3 regions of the Brasilonema octagenarum UFV-OR1 genome follow, and region 2 is predicted to be linked to each of the others. Evidence: predicted binding sites of a transcription regulator. Region 2 holds the regulator's gene; each other region holds the start of a gene.
What was found. Region 2 encodes HrcA, which represses chaperone genes, less so after heat shock. Its sites were predicted from a motif close to TTAGCACTCNNGANTCNNGAGTGCTAA; they were not measured.

Region 1: the regulator HrcA is predicted to act here: its motif matches at 4,110-4,136, upstream of groL (chaperonin GroEL).
Region 3: the regulator HrcA is predicted to act here: its motif matches at 5,802-5,828, upstream of groES (co-chaperone GroES).

Annotation. Positions count from the first base shown of each region.
Region 1 covers NZ_CAWPKW010000045.1:99,770-107,371, forward strand. Annotated here, with positions in the region: gene hpnJ (hopanoid biosynthesis associated radical SAM protein HpnJ) at 1-308, shown strand, start outside; gene AC5590_RS03170 (ferritin-like domain-containing protein) at 456-1,319, shown strand; gene hpnK (hopanoid biosynthesis-associated protein HpnK) at 1,330-2,214, shown strand; gene AC5590_RS03180 (MraY family glycosyltransferase) at 2,364-3,443, opposite strand; gene groL (chaperonin GroEL) at 4,172-5,854, shown strand; gene AC5590_RS03190 (SPFH domain-containing protein) at 6,384-7,223, shown strand; gene folP (dihydropteroate synthase) at 7,220-7,602, opposite strand, start outside.
Region 2 covers NZ_CAWPKW010000193.1:54,495-62,096, forward strand. Annotated here, with positions in the region: gene crtW (beta-carotene ketolase CrtW) at 1-319, shown strand, start outside; gene AC5590_RS13890 (GNAT family N-acetyltransferase) at 423-674, opposite strand; gene AC5590_RS13895 (hypothetical protein) at 755-1,213, opposite strand; gene AC5590_RS13900 (hydrolase) at 1,427-2,062, opposite strand; gene AC5590_RS13905 (winged helix-turn-helix transcriptional regulator) at 2,176-2,544, shown strand; gene AC5590_RS13910 (hypothetical protein) at 2,788-3,474, opposite strand; gene AC5590_RS13915 (DUF2834 domain-containing protein) at 3,479-4,159, opposite strand; gene hrcA (heat-inducible transcriptional repressor HrcA) at 4,207-5,301, opposite strand; gene AC5590_RS13925 (rhodanese-like domain-containing protein) at 5,743-6,099, opposite strand; gene AC5590_RS13930 (DUF3352 domain-containing protein) at 6,405-7,602, shown strand, end outside.
Region 3 covers NZ_CAWPKW010000307.1:3,079-10,680, forward strand. Annotated here, with positions in the region: gene AC5590_RS27020 (NADH dehydrogenase subunit K) at 1-304, opposite strand, end outside; gene ndhC (photosynthetic/respiratory NAD(P)H-quinone oxidoreductase subunit C) at 295-657, opposite strand; gene AC5590_RS27030 (hypothetical protein) at 782-913, opposite strand; gene AC5590_RS27035 (rubredoxin) at 1,085-1,420, shown strand; gene AC5590_RS27040 (photosynthesis system II assembly factor Ycf48) at 1,510-2,532, shown strand; gene psbE (cytochrome b559 subunit alpha) at 2,629-2,880, shown strand; gene psbF (cytochrome b559 subunit beta) at 2,890-3,027, shown strand; gene psbL (photosystem II reaction center protein PsbL) at 3,037-3,156, shown strand; gene AC5590_RS27060 (photosystem II reaction center protein J) at 3,232-3,351, shown strand; gene groL (chaperonin GroEL) at 3,729-5,369, opposite strand; gene groES (co-chaperone GroES) at 5,473-5,784, opposite strand; gene AC5590_RS27075 (response regulator transcription factor) at 6,862-7,509, shown strand.

The DNA.
Region 1 (7,602 bases), on a different contig from region 2:
CTGAACTTTATCGACAAGCTCAGACTAACGGTTGGTTTAGCGATAATTCGCTAGTCGCCTCATCCGGGATTCAAATGTCTACACTGCAATATCCGAACCTCTCGGGCGCCCAAATTGAGGATGCAGTCGAGCAGATGTATCGTCGCTTCTACTTTCGACCCAAAGCCATTATCCCGATTGTCGGCGAAATGTTGACTAATCCTCAGATGCTAGTGCGTCGCCTGCGTGAGGGACGCGAATTTTTCTCTTACCTAAAAGAGCGTCATACACAAGCGGCTGCTAAAGAGCAATCGGTTGTGAGTGGTTAGTTAGGTTATAGAATAGTTAGCGTACTGCCTTTTTATCCTAAAGAGTGGACTGTCTCACCACGGCATTGTCCTCTCTAACGTACTGGCTTGGGTACACGAGCCTGGACGCCTTATGACAACTAACAAATAAATTGTTGCCATATTCTTATGATGAAACTTGGAAGCGAAGAACACAAAGAGCTTTTTTGCCGCAGCTTCATCGAAAGCCACCTGGAGTTTGAGCCAGAAAAGCTCTCTTGGCCCGTTCTGGATAGCGTAGCTCTCGAACGCATACGGAGTATTCCCTTTTGGAAAGAAGCTCTCAGTACAGAGCGACAGGCTGGGGCGATGGTCAGCGCCTTTGCAGCAACAATCAGTGATCCCCTGTTGCGAGAGGCGATCGCCCTTCAAGCGATGGAGGAAACCCGCCACTCCCGACTGATTGAGTTTTTGATCAATCATTACGATATTCAAATTTCTCAACCTCCTGAGCCAGCGCTCCCTAGTAATATCAAAACTGCCTTCATTGACTTTGGCTTTGGGGAATGCCTCGATTCTTTCTTAGCCTTTGGATTGTTTGGAATTGCCCGCCAGGCTAACTATATGCCTGAAGCAATATTCGACATTTTCGATCCAATTCTTAACGAAGAAGCGCGACATATTATGTTCTTTGTGAATTGGGTAACTTACCAACAAATCCATGAAGGTCGTAGGGCGAATTGGTTACGCGGGTTTCATGCTGTTTGGCATTACTACAGAGCGCTGCAAGATAAAATCAAAGCCTTTGGTGGCTCAGATGAAGACAAACAGGAGGCTTTCACTGCCACTGGGGCTATGAACTTCACGGACAATTTGACTCCGGAACTGTTTTTATCTACTTGCCTTCAAGAAAACGCCAAACGGATCAGCGTTTTTGACCAACGCCTTCTCCACCCGCAACTGTTACCTAGACTTGCCAAAATCGCCCGACGCATTATCAGACTGACGCCTCAGCGACAGTCCAACTCAACCCCCCAGTTGTTGGAACAATAAATCAGAACTTATGCAGGCTCAGAAATTCGCCATTATCAATGGTGATGACTTCGGCTTTTCACATGGCGTTAACCAAGCAATTATCAAAGCCCACAAAGAAGGAGTACTGACGAGTACCAGCTTAATGGATACAGGTGAGGCATTTGATAAAGCGGTTGATTTAGCACAGGCTCACCCCACCCTAGGAGTAGGTTTGCACTTGGTTCTGGTGTGTGGTCGAGCTGCACTGCCACCCTCACAAATCCCTCACTTGGTTGATGATACAGGTAACTTTCCATACAGTCCGGAAAAAAGCGGGTTGCGCTATCAGTTCAATCGGTCAACTCACGAGGAATTGCAGCGAGAAATCCGTGCTCAATTAGAAAAATTTTGCTCTACTGGGTTGCGCCTTTCCCATGTAGATGGGCATTTGCATATGCACATGCATCCGTTGGTACTGCGTATCCTAGTTGAGCTAGCGGATGAATTCGGCATTCGGGTTATCCGTCTTCCTCATGAAGAACTGGGAATGAACCTGCGGCTTGAGCGTCGGAACTTACTCACTAAACTAGTTTGGGCGGCTGTGTTCGGTGGACTGCGCCGCTATGGTGAGGGGTTGCTGAAATCAAAGGGCATTGGTTTTGCTGAGCGCGTTTACGGGTTGCTTCAAACTGGTTCTGTGACTGAGGAATACTTGCTTGGTCTCATACCCCAAATTCAGGCAAACCTAGTAGAGATTTATTGTCATCCAGCGATCGCCATAGCTGGCGAACCGCTGAATGGTCCATCAGGGGCAGGTGAGGCAGAACTCGCGGCTACCTTGAGTGGGCAAGTGGGTAAAATGCTGACTGTTAAGGGATTTGAATTGACGAATTTTGATCAACTTCTAAGAAACACGCTTAACAGGGTTGGGTGAAACCATGACAAAACAGAACTTTCTTCCCCTACGAGTACGGTTGAAGCAGTCTCAGCGATGTGATTAAACGCATGGCACGAGAAAAGCTACCCAGGAATGAGTAGCTATCTCGTTGCTTTGTCTACAAATTAACTTGCGGCTTCAAACCCCTAAGTTGTTCGTATCCTTTGCAAGACAATGAAGCTTAGAAAGACGATGATCCCAATGGTTGTGGCAAGTATTTGTACCAAAGTCATATTTTGTAGTCTCATTGCCAACACGTTGCAAATCAAAGCAATTGACCAAAGAGTCAGCGCAGCATGGCGTTGAGACAAGCCCCAAGCTAATAAGCGGTGGTGCAAGTGGTCTTTCCCAGGTGTACTAAGAGGGTTTTTCCCCGCCATCAAGCGTCGGATAAACACTTGAGTGGTATCGAGTACTGGCAACAGTAAAAACAGAACTGGTGCGAGGAGAGAGACAGCCGTGGGTGCTTGGAGATTACCTAAAATACTTGTAGCAGCTAGTACATAACCAAAAAAGTAGGCTCCGGCATCACCCATAATAATCCGCGAAGGGTGGAAGTTGTGGCTCAAGAAGCCCAACGCCCCCCCTGCCAATGCTGCTAGAACTAACGTCGCTGCCGCACGGTTGGGAACCTGAGCTGAAACTGCTAATAAACTTATAGCGGTGATAAAGCTTACTCCTCCCGCCAAACCGTCCATGCCATCCATTAAGTTGATAGCATTTGTGATTCCAACTACCCACAATACTGTTAGTATTACTGATAGTGTCGAGTCGATGGGAGTTCCAAAAGAGAATTCAATGGTAATACGATTAGCAACTAACAATAAAGCTGTCAGTATCTGAATTAACAATCGAACCAGAGGGGGTAAGCCAAATTGGTCATCAATAAAGCCCACAAGAACCAGTATCGAGCCCCCTAGAAGAATCGTCTGTACCTCAGCCAGTACTCTTTCGAGTTCTATAGGTCGTAAGAGACTGGCTAATACCACGGCAGCAATCACTCCTGCATAAATAGCTAGACCTCCTGCATTAGGTAAAGGTTCTCGGTTCAGCCGTCGCGCATTCGGTTGGTCAGCCCAACCTACTCGCAGGGCAAACTTGCGGACTGCTGGAATCAAGCGCCAAGTGACAGTACCAGCTAAAAGAAATGTAAATACTACCGCTAACCAGCCGGAACCGTTAGGGTCAGCAATACCGAGGGAACGAAGGGAGCTGTGTATATTCATCTCCCGATTTAACCATTAGTGTTAGTGTCGATAAGCATCAATTGTATGTTAGTGAATTTTTTCCTAACTATCTGTAACTTCATAAGAAGTTGCTTCTAATATAGAGTCATTCTGTGAAGATAAAGTGTCGGAGTAAGGGCGTAACACCTTACGTCTGTGCTGGAGTGGGGTGTAGAGTAGAAAGATTATTTTTTATTTTGTCTTTTAAAATTTAAATTGTCACTGGTCTTTAGTCCACAACTTCAACTAGTTCCCCAAGGACTTATGCAGCGCTAAATTGTTCCAAGGCAACTAACTGCAAAGTGGCTGCATTTGATTTCACTCATAATGCTTAGGCACTCTCCTCCTCAGGGCGTAGCCGTGCTGTAGGCATAGCGTTTAGGATATATCCGAAGGATGATTTGATCAAGAACCCAGAAGTCAGAATTCAGGAGCGGAACGCTGGATAGCTCCGCACCCGGAGTCAGAATCAATTAACATTGAGCTGCGTCGAAACGTTGGATAGGGGATTTAAACCGTTCGGCTGACGCTCACGGCAAAAGCCCCAACCCGATGTCGCCACCCCCATTGATGGTGGTGATTTAAACCCCCTACTGATCTGCGCGTCGCTACTATACTCATTCTGACTTCTGAGTCCTGATTTAGTGAGTTCTTTTTTTAAAGTGATTAGCACTCTTGGCCAGTGAGTGCTAAATTGTCTATTGGAAGCGCACGAGAGTACATAAAACATGGCAAAAATTGTTGCATTTAATGAAGATTCGCGGCGGGCTTTAGAACGAGGCATCAACGCTCTTGCCGATGCGGTGAAGATTACCTTAGGACCAAAAGGTCGCAATGTTCTTTTGGAGAAAAAATTTGGGGCACCCCAAATTGTTAACGATGGTATCACCGTTGCCAAAGAAATTGAACTAGAAGATCCCTTAGAAAACACTGGCGCAAAACTGGTTCAGGAAGTGGCGTCAAAAACTAAAGATGTGGCTGGGGATGGTACCACCACAGCTACTGTGTTGGCGCAAGCGTTGATCAAAGAAGGTTTGAAGAATGTTGCCGCAGGTACCAACCCTATAGCCCTGAAGCGGGGAATTGACAAAACCGTCGAGGCGTTGGTGCAGGAAATTGCAGCAGTAGCTAAGCCAGTAGAAGGTGCGGCGATCGCTCAAGTTGCGACAGTCTCAGCTGGGAACGACGAAGAAGTCGGTCAGATGTTGGCTGAGGCGATGGAAAAAGTCACCAAAGACGGTGTTATCACCGTTGAAGAATCTAAATCCTTAACAACGGATTTAGAAGTTGTAGAAGGGATGCAGTTAGACAGGGGTTACATCTCCCCCTACTTCATCACCAACAACGACCGGTTGACGGTAGAATTTGAAAACGCTCGCATTTTGATTACTGATAAGAAAATCAGCAACATCAGCGAGTTAATTCCAGTTTTGGAAAAGGTCGCCCGTTCCGGTCAACCTTTGTTGATTATTGCTGAAGATGTGGAAGGTGAAGCTTTAGCAACTTTGGTTGTGAACAAAGCACGGGGAGTGCTTGCTGTCGCCGCTATCAAAGCCCCTGGATTTGGTGATCGCCGCAAAGCATTGTTGCAAGATATTGCTATTCTCACCGACGGACAGTTGATTTCTGAAGAAATTGGCTTAACCTTGGATACCGCTTCTTTGGAAACCCTGGGAACTGCGCGGAAAATCACAATTGACAAAGAAAACACCATCATCGTTGCTGCTGGTGACAACACAAAAGCGGACGTGCAAAAGCGAATTGGTCAAATTCGTAAACAACTAGAAGAAACCGATTCAGACTACGATAAAGAAAAACTCCAAGAGCGCATTGCTAAACTAGCTGGTGGAGTTGCGGTGATAAAAGTGGGTGCGGCAACAGAAACCGAACTCAAAGATCGCAAACTGCGGATTGAAGATGCTCTTAATGCTACCAAAGCGGCTGTGGAAGAAGGTATCGTTCCTGGTGGTGGAACAACACTGATTCATTTGGTGAAAAAAGTACAAGAGGTTAAAAACACTCTTGAGGCAGAAGAACAGATTGGCGCTGATATTGTGGCGCGAGCGCTCGAAGCCCCCTTGCGTCAAATTGCAGATAATGCTGGCGTTGAAGGGTCGGTTATTGTCGCCAGAGTGCAAGACACTGATTTCAACATCGGTTACAACGCCGCTACTGGAGAATTTGAGGACTTGATTGCTGCTGGTATTATTGATCCTGCAAAAGTAGTGCGTTCAGCTATCCAAAACGCTGCTTCCATCGCTGGAATGGTTTTAACCACTGAAGCAGTCGTGGTCGAAAAACCTGAGAAGAAACCCGCAGGTGGTGCGCCTGACATGGGCGGTATGGGCGGCATGGGCGGCATGGGCGGCATGGGCGGCATGGGCGGCATGGGCGGCATGGGCATGATGTAGTTCTGTTGACCATATAAATGTCACCCTTGGTGGGCACTGCCCACCTTTTTTGTTTAACCACTGAGTGATCGCCCGTATACGCCCAACCAAGCTGAGTCCTGCGGACACGCTACGCGAACGCTTGGTTCCCTGAACGAAGTTCAGGGGAGGCACTTCGTGCCTCGGGCGTAGGGCGCGCCTTGCGATCATGGTCGAAAAACTTGCTATGCCAAAATTGGACTTTATCATTAAGACTAATTAATTTCCCCTATACCCCTATTCCCTTACCCCCCTTTTTCTTGACATACTATTTATTTAGTAAAGTAAATGACAAAATTAGCACTTGCACACGCAGCTATGTTGATGATTTAATAGCCATGTCCAAAGCTAACTCATCGCTAATTTCATGTCATTTTTTACCAGAGTCTTGCCTTGAACCACAACTTGTGATAAGTACATTACACATTCTGGATATTAGACTGAAGATAGGACATAGTGTTAGTGCTATGTTCTTAGGGCTAATTCCGCCAAATGTTAAATAGGAGAATATATGGAACCAATTATTGCCATAGTCTTAGTGCTTATAGGGTATGCATTAGGATCGGCAAAGCTTATTAATCAGGGAAATGAAGCTTTGGTTGAACGTTTGGGGCAGTATCATCGCAAACTGAAACCAGGACTCAACTTTATTGTTCCCTTGCTTGATCAAATTGTCATGGAGGACACGACCCGAGAGCAAGTTTTAGACATCAAGCCTCAAAATGTAATCACCAGAGATAATATCTACTTGGAAGTGGATGGAGTTGTTTACTGGCGCGTCACAGATATAGAGAAAAGCTTTTACGAAATTGACGACTTGCAGCAAGCACTAACAAACTTGACTACAACTACGCTTAGGGAAATCATTGCCCAGAATACCTTGGAAGAAACCAACGCCGCCAGAGCAAGCATGAACACTGCCTTGCTGGCTCAGTTGAATGAGACAACGGCGCAGTGGGGAGTTGGAATTCTGCGGGTAGATATTCAGAGTATTACACCACCCGAAAGTGTTCGCAAATCAATGGAAGAGCAACGAGCTGCTGAAATTAGTAGCCGTGCTGAGATTTTAGAAGCAGAAGGGCGACGCGCAGCCGCAATTAAGAAAGCAGAAGGAACAAAAACCTCAATGCAGATCATTTCTGAAGCTTTACGTTCTAATCCTGAAAGTAAGGAAATTCTGCGGTATCTTGTGGCTCAAGATTACATCAATGCCAGCTACAGACTGGGTGAAAGCGAGAATGCCAAAGTTGTGTTCGTAGATCCAGGCAAAGGTGGTGAGATGATGGATTTGATTTCCCAAATGACATATGGCGAAGAACATGTCAACAATGGTGAAAATGGTTCTACTTAGTCTGATGGCTGGACTTGCGAAGATTGTCGGAAAATTGCATCAGCAACCAATGATACATCGCGCATTTCTTTAATATCGTGAACTCGCATGATATCAGCACCATTAAAGATAGCAGCACAACATGCAGCTGCTGTTCCCCAGACTCGTGCTTTCGGATCTGGCTGATTTAAAATACGACCAATGAAACTTTTACGAGATGCTCCTACTAAAATAGGACACTTAAGTTGACGCAATTGGGGTAAGCGGCGCAAAATTTCTAAATTTTGCTCATAGTTCTTGGCAAAGCCAATCCCTGGATCGATGATAATTTTTCTTTCGTCAATACCTACAGCAATAGCTGCAGCGATTTGCTTTGCCAAAAAACTATAAATCTCTCCCA
Region 2 (7,602 bases):
AACAATTATCTATAACTTAGCCTATTTTATACTCCATATACCCCGAGTAAATCTCACTTTGTTTTGGGCAATACCTGCACTTATCAGTTCAATACAGCTATTTTATTTCGGCACATTTTTGCCCCATCGTGAGCCAAAAGACGGGTATAGTGAACCTCACCGTGCGCAAACTATCTCATATCCTGTTTGGTGGTCATTTCTTACCTGCTATCATTTTGGCTATCACGAAGAACATCACGAGTCTCCTCATCTTCCTTGGTGGCAATTGCCAGATGCTCATATGTTGAAGCGATCGACAATTAATGCACCAAATATGTAAATGATCCTGGGTTACAAACTTTGCATTTTAATACACAATAGACCTTCATCGAACTCCACTTCATCAGCCAAATTTGTCGCACGTTAGCAGTGAGGTTAAAAATCTACTGCGGGTGCGGGAGCGAAATATGCAAAATTTCGCCAATTGTCGAGAATCCAGCGCGGGTGTAGATCCGCCGTTCTTCCTCATGGGCCGCCATCAGAAAAGCCATTGTAACGCCTGCGTCAAAAGCCTCTCGCACTAGCCGAGTCGTCAAGGCTCCTGCTACACCTCGTCGGCGGAAAGGGACACGCACACCAATGCCAGCGATCTCTGTCGTCTGGTTTGCGGGCACAGAACATACTCCAGCCCCCACAGCTACTCTACGAGAAGCCGCCCTCCCGGCGTCTACGCCTGTTGCTGCTACACGAGCGAGTACCGCGATTCCACCTGCAGCTATGCTAGTTTGTAGACTTTTAACGTCTTCGGAACTTGGGTAGAATCTCCATAGACCTCGTTTTGCACCGTCACAGTAGCGAGCATATCAGCATCCGAAACCGCCACGATTAGTTCTATGCCTAAAGGGACCGGAAGCAATTGCTCTAAACCAGGAGTGCAGATCATAAGCGGCAGGCGTCCTTCAACGGTGAAACCACCGGATGTCAGCGCTTCCTCGACAGCAGGTGCTAGTTTCGCAACATACTCCAAACGTGGCTTTCGTTTACGCCCAAGGTAGGCAGTGATAAGTGCGTTCACGTCGCTGAGGGACGGCGTGGCATCGTTGTCGGGGATGGCATAGTTAAGAAAGGGGTTGGCGTTGTAGCGGTTGAAGGTTGCGAGGAACGGACCTATCTGCTCCGTGTCACGTTGCTGGCTCGCCGCGACGCGCAGGTACGATTGAATGCGAGAGTCCATGAATGGATAGCTTGAGCTTGCTCAAGAGTGATAGAAATACGCAAGGAACAACAGCCATTTGGCTGTCCAACAAGAGATCACTCCTATGCTACATGATCAATAGAGCGATCGCGTAAGCGCAAGGGCACACCAAGGGCTAACGCGTAGCGTGCGCTTTGCGCTTAGGCAGCAGTGCTTTATTAATGGTATTACAAGGACTTGTCAGACAATAGCTTATTTTACCGCAGCAATATCGCCTAGGAAGTCGTAGAGTCCCATATGTTCGCCATATGCTTTGTTCATTGCAGGTGTCGTGGGGCGATCTTCGTCGTGCTTCAGTTCCGCTGCAACAGCAACCCAGTTTGTCATAATTGCACCAGCTTGCGTAAGCCTCAGTATCGTCGCCATTTCTGCTTGTGGACTCCAAGTTCCAGATGCATCAATGACAGCGTAAACATCATATCCTGCTTTAAGTGCTGACAGTGCCGGAAACGCCAGACAGACATCGGTTGTGATCGCAGCCATAATCAGCTTTTTGCGTCCGGTTGCTTCTACAGCCGCACGAGATTTAGGATCATTCCAAAGGTTAATCGGTGAGCGATTAAAAATTTCATGATCGGGAAATAGTTCAATGAGATCTGGAATCGTAGGACCATTAGGACCTTTAGCAGAACTGGTGAATAACACAGTCGGCAAATTGAAAACCTTTGCTGTTTTTGCCAAACCAATCACGTTATTCTTCAGAATTTGCTGATCAATACTATGAACACCTAGAAAAAGTCCAGCCTGATGGTCAATCAGCAACATGGCGGCATTATCAGGTGTCAGTGGATCGTAAAATGCGTCGCTGTTACCTGTTATGTTAGTCATTGACAGTTCCTTAAGCGGTTCAAGGCTTAATTATTCAATGAAGTCAACGGTTCCGCAAGTAGATACACAAAAGTGCCATAGTTACACGCTTGTACGTAACGTTCATATTGAAAGTGGATCAATATCCTAGCCTTCTCAATTCGCATCCCTACTTACGACAAACGCTCGACTTAGTAGGTGACAAATGGGTGACAGTGGTGATCTATGTGCTATCTCACGGTACTAAACGCCACAGTGAGCTTCAAAGAGAAATTGGAGACGTTTCGCAGAGGATGCTAACACGTACACTGCGCGATTTGGAGCGAAATGGTCTTGTGCAGCGCAATGTATATCCTGCTGTACCACCAATGGTGGAGTATTCCTTAACGCCTTTGGGAGAAACGCTTATTGAACCACTCAGATCTTTGTGTCAATGGTCGATGGAGCATTACCATGAAGTAGAAGCAGCTAGAGAAAGTGGAAATAGTGAAATGAGTCAATGAGGGCGATCTGCCGTTCGCGTAGCGTGCGCTTTGCGCTTAGGCAGCAGCGTTTGCGCAGCGCCCCCTTAGGGGCTAGCTATCGCCCTTTTGATCACACGACTGAATGAGGAGCGATCGCCCTGAATCAGATAAGCTTACAGGCTATCAGGCTGCACACGGGAGGATGAAAACCCCTACCTTTTAGTTCTATTGTGTAAGTCACTCGTTTCTCAACGAGTGTTTCTTGCCAACTATGCGTCATGATTATCGCACTCTACTACTGCCAAAAGATGCTGGTCTTTGTTGCGCAACATTTTCTGGTATCGGCGGACGCAAGCAAAGATACACAAGTGGACCAAAGAGTGGAACAAGTGATACTGCCCAAAACACTTGAGGATTATTCCAACGCCGTCTCGCCATATCATCGCCTAAGACGGTTGGGAAGAGTAGGCAAAACAAGCAAAATGCCAAACTCATACCATTGATAAAGCGATCGCCCAAAAACTGCTGCCAAAACCCTACCCAATCACCGAGAACAAAAGCGTAGGCAAACAAACCAAGAGTACTTAAACTCAGACCAATACCAAAAAAGCGAGAATCCAACAACTGCAAAAAAGCATCCTTCCGTCCAGAAAATTGTTGATTGTCTTCCCTCAAAGCCAAATAAGGTATAAGACCAAGCGTACCTGAAGCAATGGACGCTATTGCAAAAGGATAGAAAGGAATCCACTGCATCCTACCATCAAAGAACAGAACAGCACTGTAAATGAACAACCAGATCCCAACAAGGGAGAACAAACAGAGGAGAACTGGATTTACATCTGCCCAATTTAGAGTAAAGATATTTTTGAGTAGCGTCAGAGTTTCCTCTAAATGCAGTGGAGGAGCGAACAACAAAATGTAGGCGATAAATCCAACCCACAGTAACCAAAGAGCAATTTTTCGACTCATAATCTTAATTTATGGCGCTTTGTTGCTGACTCTGTATTATTTTGTCAGCTGCTTCTTGCAATGGTGGACGTATACATAAATAAATCAAGGGACCAAAGAGTGGAATTAATCCAATCAACCAGAACAACTGAGGATTCTTGATATCTCGCCGCGCTATATCATCTCCTAACAAAGCTGGAAACAATAAGCAAAGCAGGCAAAAATCTAAACTCATTACATGAATAAAGCGGCTTGTTTGCCACTGCTGAACAAAATTTCCCCAATTTCCCTGTCCTACACCATAAGCAATTAAGATAACTGTGGCGACAGTCAGAGCAATACCTGTTAGGCGAGAATCTAATATCTTGAGAAAAGCATTTTTGCTGCCAGGAAACTTTTGATTTGGTTCCCGCAGGGCTAAGTAAGGTAGTAACGCGAAAGCCCCAACTCCAAATGAAATACTAGCAAAAGGCCAAGCAGGCATTTTTTGTGCTCTACCATCAATAAATACCAAGCAGCTGTAAATCATAGGCCAGATGCCCATAATGTTAAAAAGTGCTATAATAAGGGGGTTTATTCCTTGCCATTGACCAGTAGAAAGATCTTTAATTAAATCGAATGTATCAGGTTGATCGGGAGGAGCAAAGAAAAAGGCATAGATAATAAATCCCAGCCATAGCGCTCCAAAAGTAATTTTTCTGATCATTATTTAAGCTAGTTTTGATTAATTCAGCGATTGTCCTGCTACAAGCCCTACTGGGGATTGAAATAACTGAAAGCTTCTGAGAGGTAATCAGAAGCAGCTGTTACTACTGCGATCGCACTTTCATAATTTAGACGCGTTGGTCCGAGAACTCCCACACTACCTAATGATACAGAACCCCGGCGATAGGTGGAAGAAATCAACGAACAAGTGCGTATAGGTTCTAGAGGGTTTTCTGCACCAATACGAATCATGACTCGTGGCTTACCAACCTCCTCCGCTTCTGGCTGTTCTTCACATATTAACCGCCACAGTTGGTCTTGTTCTTCTTCCAACAGGTGGATGAGCATTTGCACTTGCTGTAATTCCGAAAACTCTGGCTGACGCAAAACTTCAGCAACACCGCGAACCATAATTTGTGTTGCAGATGGTGTCAGAGTGCGACGAGCAAGTTCAGCAACTGAATGTTTCAGGAATTCTCCGTATCTTTGGAACTCCTGATCCAATTCACTCCATTTCAGGTTTGCTAATTCAGTTATGCTGCGTCCCCGCAAGTGGGTATTCAAAAAGTTAGAGACAATCTGCAACTCGCGGTCGATGACTTCTGCATCTGGTTGTGAATCTTCCGAGGCTTGCGCTAAATCCATCAATGCTGAATGTGTCTCATATCCATCCGTCACCACAATCAACATCACCCGTCCCGTTTCTACTTGCACTAGTTGTAAATGTCTCAACACTGCTGTCGCAGTTTGCGGCATCGTGATTAAGGTGATGCAACCACTCAAAGTTGCTAAAATGTGAGCTGCTCCTTGCAAAAGAGCTTCCAAGCTCCAATCTTCCCATTTGAGGCGTTTTTGCAGTGATAATTCTACATCTCGTGCTAGAGTTTCAGAAGGTGTTATCAACTGGTCAACATAAATACGGTAGCCAGAGTCAGAAGGGACGCGTCCTGCAGAAGTGTGAGGTTGGTACAGTAAGCCAACTTTTTCCAACACGCCCATCACATTGCGAATTGTTGCTGAGCTAACACCAAGGTTGTACTCTTCAACAAGAGCTTTAGAACCAACAGGTTCTGCTGTGGCTATATAATGACGTATTGTTGCCCCAAGTATCTGCTGTTGACGATTTGTAAGCTGGACTTGCATAAGGAGTTTTTTACCGAAGCCGAATTGTAAGCGAAGCTTTGAAAAAATTTTTAGAGATAACTCTAAATTAAATAAGGATTAATAATAGTAAAGCAAGATCACAAGCACTTTGCTTCTACAACAATAAGCAAAAAGAAGTAAAGAAAAGTAAAGACACTGTACTGCCTTGAGTAAAGTTACTATTAATACAGGTAAATTGCTGGAAAAAAGCTTTTGGATTGAAGTAAATTAGCCCCTACTTATGCATACTTGCATAAGTTTATTGAAATCTCTGTATTTCAAGTTACGAATTTCCTGAACAGCCAAAAAAGGCACGTAGGTAGAATACAAATATTTACCACTCAACACTTAAAGCTATCCTAGCTTGTACAGAGGATAGCATAGGCAAATTAAAATCGTCAGTCTTAGTAGACTACATATCCCCTCAATGTAAAACAGCAGCTAGTATTGGGGAATGGAAAAGTCAACCAGAGTTGAGTAAGCATCAATTCCACCCATAATATTTTTGACATTTGTAAAGCCTTGAACAGTTAACCACTGACACATCTGAGCAGAACGAATGCCATGATGACACAGCACAAGAGTTTCAGCGTGGGGATCTAAGCGGGTGTTGACTTGATCTGCCCAGTCAGGAAACTGACTCAAAGGTAAATTGACAAAGCCATCGATGTGGGCGATCGCCACCTCTTGTGGTTCACGCACGTCCACAAGCTGAATTGGCTCTCCTGAAGATAAGCGTTGTGCCAGTTCTTCAACGTTAATTTGGGTAATGGATGGTTCGGAAGGTTTGCCCATCATGAAGTTTTAATAAAAATCCTATACTATATTATATTGGCAAAAAATCTTCGTTCTTTGGGTTTGGTAGGTACGTGAGTGCCGTTTCATTAAAGGACTGAAAAATCCGGTTTTAATGCAGAATTTCTCTGAAGTTCGGCTTAATGCTGTAAAGTGAGCATTTAACAATTAAGAGATAACCTGATTTCTGATAGACTTGTGCGTAAGTTTCAGTACTAAACTAATTTCTAGTAACAGAACTACCTTTGATAATTTAATTTGGTAGTTGATTATTTGTATTTGCACCCCTAGCGGTCTGTATAAAAATTATGACACAACGCTCATTTTTCAGAGTTGTAGCAGTGGGTATTATGATGCTGCTATTGATTGGTATGACTGGTTGTAACGGGTTATCCGCCAAAAATTCCCTAACCGGTATCGCTCCTACAGGACAGTCAGATGCTGCCATATTTGTGTCTAAACAAGCACCAGTTATGGTGTCGATGCTCGTAAATCCAGAACGCTTGCAGGCGTTTGAGCGTGATGGACAACTGTCAAAATTGAAAACAAGATTACTCGCGAATACGGGTATAGATTACCAACAGGAAATTAAACCTTGGTTAGGAAACGAAATAACATTGGCTGTCACAAGCTTAGACATTGATCACGATTCTGAAAACGGACAGCAGCCAGGGTATCTAATGGCACTTGCAACCACTCAACCCGAGAAAAGCCGTGAATTTGTTCAGCTATTGTTTTCTAAGCGCGCTTTGGCTGGGGCAAATTTAGCAACTGAAGAATACAAGGGCGTGAAGCTAATTTCTGACAATCAGATTCCTTCAACGTCTTCTGAAAAGGAACAAGTCAAAAATCAAAATAGTCTTGCTGGTGCAGTTGTAGGTAATAGCTTTGTCTTGTTTGCCAATCACCCAAAAGTGCTGCGAGAGGCAATTAATAATGTACAGGTGTCCGATTTGAATTTAACCAGTTCCAACAAATACCAAAAAGCAACCAAACAACTGTCCAAAGAAGCACAGGCTGTTGCTTTTCTGAATCTCCCCGTAGTAGCAAAATGGCAGAACCTCAAACCTAATGCTCAAACTTATGACAACCAAATTATTTCTTTAGTATCAAACCCCAAAGGATTGCTCGCTGAAACTGCTTTTTTGGCAAAAAAAGAAACTTCACCCCCAGCTGCACAACTTTCTGAACCTGTGGGTGCGTTGGAGTATATCCCAGCTTCAGCAAGTTTAGCAGTAGCAGGATCAAATTTAAGCGGTTTGGGTGATAGTGATTTGGCACAACTTTGGCAACAAGTGACAGCTAGCCTCTCTGCTTCCACAGAAGATGTGATTTCTAAGTTCCTCCCGGTGGCAGATGTTCAAAAACGTTCGCTTATCAACTGGAGAGAAGATATTTTTAACTCGGTGGAAGGAGAATACGCGATCGCATTGTTACCCCGCGCAGAGCAAACAAATCCCAATTGGATTTTTGTCGCCCAAAAATCCGAAAAGACACCCACAGCAA
Region 3 (7,602 bases), on a different contig from region 2:
GAGGTGCCATCTTCATGGTAATTGTGCCTGCAGTAATAATTAAGTCAGCTTGACGAGGGCTAGAACGGGGAATCAAACCAAAGCGGTCAAAGTCAAATCGGGAACCAATCAAAGCTGCAAACTCAATAAAGCAGCAAGCGGTACCAAACAGCATCGGCCAAAGGCTAGAAAGGCGCACCCAGTTGTAGAGGTCATCAACTGTCGTCAGGATAACGTTTTCTGACAAATCCTGGGTTACTGTAGTCCGCGACATTGGGTTGAGAATGCGCTCTTTTTGCTGTTCTATGTTAGTATCTAAGACCATTCCAAAGCTCCTTTACGCCATGCGTACGCTAGGGCAACGACAAGAATTGCAATAAAAACCAGCGCTTCAATAAATGCCAATAGCCCAAGACGGTGGAAAGCAACCGCCCAAGGATACAAAAATACAGTCTCAACATCAAAGATGACGAAGACCAGCGCGAACATGTAGTAGCGAATGTTGAATTGAATCCAAGCTCCACCAATGGGTTCCATGCCAGATTCATATGTGGTGCGCCGTTCTGGGTTGCGACCGCTGGGTCGCAGGAGCTTGGACGCTGACAGAGCCAAGGCAGGCACTAGGCTACAGATAATTAAGAAGCCAAGAAGATACTCGTAACCGCTAAGGACAAACACAATCAGTTTCTACCGCTTTTGGTGCTAATAACTTTGACCAGAGCAGTGCTGGGAAAGGGTTTCTCGCTCTCACGGCAACTAGCTCTGGGCTTGGGTTTTCCCCTTGGGCGAACCCGAAGGGCGTTCAGTTGAGGGATGCCGTGCCTTCTTTTGAAGAAGCTGCGCTGAGTGGGCGATCGCCTTTGGCGGCTCCTAAAGGAGCATCGCTTCGCGCTCCAGATAGCGGCAGATCGCTCAAGGGGCAAGCGATAGGCATCCGATGAAGTGTAAACTTCTTTTACATTATATCTATTTGACTTTCTTGAATCTCAACAACCTGAGCTGTAGATGATTTGATTCGTTTTTGGTCAACATAGAAAAACCTAACACTTAATGTCATAATTTTTAACGTATATTTAATATTTGCTTCTCACTGAGGCCAAGAGCCATGAGCGAACAAGCTATTGAAACAACTGCGTCAGACCGCTACGAGTGCCGTTCTTGCGGTTACGTTTACGAACCCGAGAAGGGGGACGACAAGCGTGACATCGCCCCTGGGACAGGCTTTGCGGAAATATCTTCTACTTGGCGCTGTCCAGTTTGCGGTGCAAAAAAGAGTGCTTTTGCAAACATTGGTCCTGCTGGCAAAGCATCTGGCTTTGACGAAAATCTGAAATTTGGTTTGGGTGTGAATACTCTGACACCAGGCCAGAAAAATCTTCTCATTTTCGGAGCTTTGGCTGTTGGCTTTTTGTTTTTTCTCAGTCTCTATGGCTTACGATAAAACACGCTCTTTACGGGGTGGGTAATACCTGAATAACACAAAACCCATACACAAATTCACAAATTCACAAAAAAACAAACAGATAACAGATGCTTCCAATTGTGAAAAATTGCCAACGAATACTCGCTTTGTTCGTGGTCATCCTTATGTGTGTTGGTTGTAGTAATGTCGCCTCAACCACCTTCAACCCTTGGGAAGTTATTTCTATCCCAACACAAGCAAAACTACTGGATATTGCTTTTACAGATAACCCCCAGCATGGTTTTCTAGTAGGCAGCAATGCTACTCTTTTGGAAACAAAAGATGGTGGTACAACTTGGCAACCTTTAGAATTAGAATTAGATGACCAAAGGTATCGTTTTAATACGGTCAGTTTTGCAGGAAAAGAGGGATGGATAGCTGGAGAACCGGCTTTGTTATTACACACCACCGATGAAGGTCGTTCTTGGTCCCGCATTCAACTGAGTGAAAATCTACCAGGTAATCCTGTTAGTACTGTTGCTTTAGGAAAAAACACAGTTGAGATCGCGACAGATGTTGGAGCGATATACAAAACCACAGATGGCGGTAAAAACTGGAAAGCACAGGTAGAACAAGCTGTTGGTGTGGTTCGCAACATCGAACGTTCTCCTGATGGCAAATATGTGGCTGTTTCTGCAAAAGGTAACTTCTACTCAACTTGGGAACCAGGGTTAAATGCTTGGGAACCCCACAAGCGGAATAGTTCCCGACGGGTAGAAAATATTGGATTTGCCGAAAATGGTCAAGTATGGATGTTAGCACGAGGTGGTCAGGTACAGTTTACCGACCCAGCTCACCCAGAGGAATGGCAGAAAGCTCAAAATCCAGAGCTTTCTACTAGTTGGGGGTTACTAGATCTGGCTTATCGTACACCAGATGAAGTTTGGGTTAGTGGTGGTAGCGGTAATTTGCTGCGCAGTCCTGATGGTGGCAAAACTTGGGAAAAAGACCGTGACGTTGAAGAAGTTCCCGCCAATTTCTACAAAATTGTTTTTCTGAGTCCAGACAAGGGATTTGTGATTGGCGATCGCGGTGTTTTACTCAAATATAATCCTAGTATCGCAGCTGCTACCAAATCAGAGGCTGCTTAAAGCTGATTTGTGAGAAAGAAGTTACCAGGTGTAACTCTTTCTTAACTTTGTAGGATAATGATCTCAATAACAATTTTTGTGAAGGTAGGGATATAAATGTCAGGAACTACTGGAGAGCGTCCATTTTCGGACATTATTACGAGCGTTCGTTACTGGGTGATCCACAGCATCACCATTCCTGCACTGTTTATTGCGGGTTGGTTGTTTGTCAGCACTGGCTTGGCATACGATGCGTTTGGTACACCTCGCCCTAATGAATATTACCCAGGAGCACGGCAGGAATTGCCAATTGTGAATAACCGTTTTGATGCAAAACAACAAGTAGAACAGTTTAGTAACACAAAGTAGTTTGAAATCATGACTAGCGGAAATAACGTCAATCAACCAGTTACCTATCCAATTTTTACAGTCAGATGGCTAGCAGTTCACACTCTAGCTGTGCCAACTATCTTCTTTTTAGGCGCGATCGCCTCAATGCAGTTTATTCAACGTTAGGAGAAAATCATGGAAAGAAGCCCCAATCCTAATAAGCAGCCGGTTGAACTGAACCGAACTTCGCTTTACCTCGGACTGTTAATGATTTTCGTTCTTGGTATTTTGTTTTCCAGTTACTTCTTTAACTAATTGGAATGACGGCTATTGAGTCATGTTTTTTAACTTTTGTCATTAATCTTTTTAGCAAAGAAAGGAGAGAAAGCAGTGTCTGGAAGTGGCAGAATACCTCTATGGGTTGTTGCGACAATCGCAGGTTTAGGCGTCATCACCGTTGTAGGTATTTTCTTTTATGGGTCCTACGCCGGACTTGGTGCTCCAACGTGATCTTGTAAAACCCCGTCCCTGCCTCTTGTGTGTAAAATATTCAACGCAAGTAAAAGTGTCTTTATTTTTGTAAAGATTAAGTAAGGCGGGGCATATTCCTTACTATGAAACGTTGTAGAGGGAAGTTATAGAAAAATAAAATCTGCTAGAAGCTTACACTCAGCCGTCAGGCAGCATAGTAGTGTGACAAATCATTAGCACAAAAAACCCGCCTATCTTAACAAGATAGGCGGTAAATTTTTATAACAATATTTAAATCACCTCTAGTTCACGGTAAGCCCCGTCTTTCGATGAGGTTTTTCGTACAACCAGAAAACCTCAGTAGTGATTCTGGGAATCCCCCACGCAGCACAAGCTAGGGGGATGTCAAAAGAATCTTAGTAATCGAAGTCGCCGCCGCCCATACCAGCGCCAGCTCCAGCAGGAGCGTTATCCTTTGGCTCAGGCTTGTCAACCACAATACATTCAGTGGTTAACACCATACCAGCAATGGATGCAGCGTTTTGCAGAGCAGAACGGGTAACTTTGGCAGGATCAACGATACCAGCTTCAAACAGATCAACGAACTCGTTCTTAGCAGCATCGTAGCCGATGTTGAAGTCTTTTTCCTTAACGCGCTCGGCGATGACAGCACCGTTCTGACCAGCGTTTTCAGCAATTCTCTTGAGAGGAGCAGCCAAGGCGCGAGCTACAATTAACGCACCAGTCAACTCTTCAGCTTTGAGGTTGCCGTTTGCCCATTCTTCGAGTGCAGGAGACAAATGAGCCAGTGTTGTACCACCACCAGGAACGATACCTTCTTCCACAGCAGCTTTGGTAGCGTTGATAGCGTCTTCTAAACGCAGCTTCTTGTCCTTCATTTCGGTTTCGGTCGCAGCGCCTACCTTAACGACGGCGACACCACCAGCTAGCTTAGCAAGACGCTCTTGTAGCTTTTCTTTGTCGTAGGAAGATTCGGTTTCTTCGATTTGACGGCGAATTTGGTCAATCCGAGCTTTAACTGCAGCTTCGTTACCTTCGGCAACAATGGTGGTGTTGTCTTTGGTGATTGTGATGCGGCGAGCCTTACCTAGAGAATCTAACTTGGTGCTATCTAGTTTCAAGCCAGCATCTTCTGTGACAACTTGACCACCGGTGAGGATACCGATGTCTTCTAGCATTGATTTGCGGCGATCGCCAAACCCAGGAGCCTTCACAGCAGCTACGTTCAGCACACCACGCAGGCGGTTAACGACCAAAGTTGCCAAAGCTTCTTTCTCGATATCTTCAGCGATAATCACCAAAGGACGACCAGCACGAGCTACTTGCTCTAATACGGGTACGAGGTCTTGCACCAGGGCGATTTTCTTATCGGTTAGCAGGATGAAAGGCTCATCGAAAACTGCTTCCATCCGCTCAGGATCGGTTGCAAAGTAGGGAGAGATGTAGCCTTTCTCAAAGCGCATCCCTTCGGTGATTTCCAATTCCGTGGTCATGGACTTTCCTTCTTCCAAGGAAATCACACCTTCTTTACCCACCTTATCCATTGCTTCGGCAATCATCTGACCGACTTCTTCGTCGTTACCAGCAGAGATTGAACCAACCTGAGCAATTGCTTTGGAATCTTCTACGGGACGAGCGTGTTCTTTGATTTTGTCTACCAAGAAGTTGGTAGCCTTATCAATACCACGTTTTAGCGAAATAGCATTTGCACCAGCTGCGACGTTGCGTAAGCCTTCTTTGACTACTGCATGAGCCAAAACGGTCGCAGTTGTGGTGCCATCACCAGCAGCATCGTTCGTCTTGGAAGCCGCTTGACGGATCAGAGCAACGCCAGTATTTTCTACGTGGTCTTCCAATTCAATTTCTTTAGCAATGGTCACACCGTCATTAATGATTTGTGGTGCGCCAAACTTTTTCTCTAGGACTACGTTACGACCTTTGGGACCGAGGGTAACAGCTACCGCTTCAGTCAAGATGTCCATGCCTTTTTCTAGGGCACGACGTGCGTTTTCGTTGTAAATGATGCGCTTTGCCATAATTGTCAAAGAATGTTTAGCAGAAAACTACAAAGAATACTATTTGTTTTTTGTCCTTTGCCAACAACTCATGACAAATGACTGATGACAAATGACTAAAAGATTATGAAACGACTGCCAGAATGTCCTTTTCAGAGAGCAGGACGTATTCGTCAGTTCCAAGTTTAATGTCGGTACCAGCGTATTTGGAGTAGAGAACTTTATCTCCAACCTTCACGTCCAACGCTTGACGAGCACCGTCATCTTTGATCTTGCCTTCACCAACGGCAACAACTTCGCCTACTTGGGGCTTTTCTTTTGCGTTGTCGGGTAAATACAGACCACCTGCGGTCTTTTCTTCAGCCGCGTTCACTTTGACGAATACGCGATCACCTAGGGGTTTAACTGTAGAAACGCTTAAAGTTACAGCTGCCATACCAAATTCTCACCTCGTTAGCACTCTCAACTCCTGAGTGCTAATGTACCTAAAGGCGAAGTGCAATGGCAACATTTTCTTTTGTACGGGTTCCCGAACTTTGCTTGCCCAAACCCACGTAAGTACATATACTCTACTTTTCTGAGCTTTCAGGTTTTACTCCGTAAATGACGAATATGGATATATGGGCAACTTTGTTTGCAAAGCTGGGAAATTGATATAGAACAGTTATCAGGGAGCCGCCATTTGAGTAACACTACAGTGATCCAGTCCTGCCTTCAGCTACGAAAAACCACGCTTACACCAGCGAATAAAGCCCTAAGTATTTCTATAGAAGCTTTAGAACTGTCGAAAATTCCGAGGGACCTTTTAACTAGTTTTGTCCCAATAGTTTCTAACTGCTTCTGCGAACAAGCTCGTTTACCATTTTGGGAAGGCTTAAAAAAACGACTCAAACAATTAAGTCTTCACAAAAGGCAAGATGGCAATTTTAGTTGCATATTTGGAAATAAAATCAATTGCTTGCCAGTTTGCTGTTCTAGACTGATAATAAAGGATTACCCGGATGCTGTGCGGTATCGCCCAACAATCCCGGAAGCCATTGAGCGGATTATACAAGAGCACTTCTTAGGCAACAAGGTGGTAGAAGAATATGCATTGTGTTTTCCCATCCTTTGCCAAAAAGTTCCCTAGGTTGTCGTGAACAACTTATAGAAGCTTAACATCCAACAAGGATATGGCACAGTAGTAAACAGATGAAAGTGTGGGTTAATTGTAATTTGGGAGCATCTTGAGTCCAACACTTACTTGTTAACCTGAATAATTATTATTTAATCAGTGTTTTTTAACCCGCAGCTTTCAAAGCGATATATAATAACGCATTATAAATACTACTGCTCTACGTATCCTTACTGGACTTTTGCTGTTTGTAGAGAATTTCTTGAGAGTGAGACCCACTTTTAGGACTTTAGAAAGCAAACGCAAGTTAAGTAGGAAAAAGCACAACACCTCCTTAATCCACCAAAGAGGATATTGATTCAAGACCTTGATGGATCAAGCGCCATAAGTGCCACTGCTATGAAAGAACCCAGCATGAAAGATCACAAACGACTTCTACTTATTGATGATGATCCTAACCTCATCTTGCTGGTGAAGGATTACTTGGAATTCCGGGGTTATGATGTCAGCACCGCCGAAAATGGTCGAGAAGCACTGGACATTTTAGAGCAGGATATTCCAGACATGATCATTTGCGATGTGATGATGCCAGAAATGGACGGTTATACTTTTGTAGAACAAGTCCGGCAAACTGAACGCACCAGTTGGATTCCCGTTTTATTCCTTTCAGCTAAGGGACAAAGCTCAGACCGAGTAAAAGGTCTGAATAAAGGTGCTGATGTGTACATGGTCAAGCCTTTTGAGCCGGAAGAATTGGTCGCACAAGTAGAATCTTCTCTGAAGCAGACCATTCGCTGGAAAGAACACCAAGCAAAAGGAGGAGATAACGGTTCACGCATCCAAGTTCCCTTCGATGTACAGTTAACCCCAACAGAACTCAAAGTAGTGCAATTTGTGGCTAGGGGCTTAGCTAACCGCGAAATAGCTGAAGAATTAAATGTCAGCCAACGCACGGTAGAAAGCCATGTGTCCAATATGTTGGGCAAAACCAATCTCCACAATCGCACTGAACTAGCGCGGTGGGCAATTGAAAATCAAATGGCGTAAGCACAATGCTGTAGACGCCACAAAGCGGCAGATCGTACACTCAAGGGAACCCTCGGTTCGCGTAGCGTCTCCCTTGGGCGCAGCCGTGCCGGA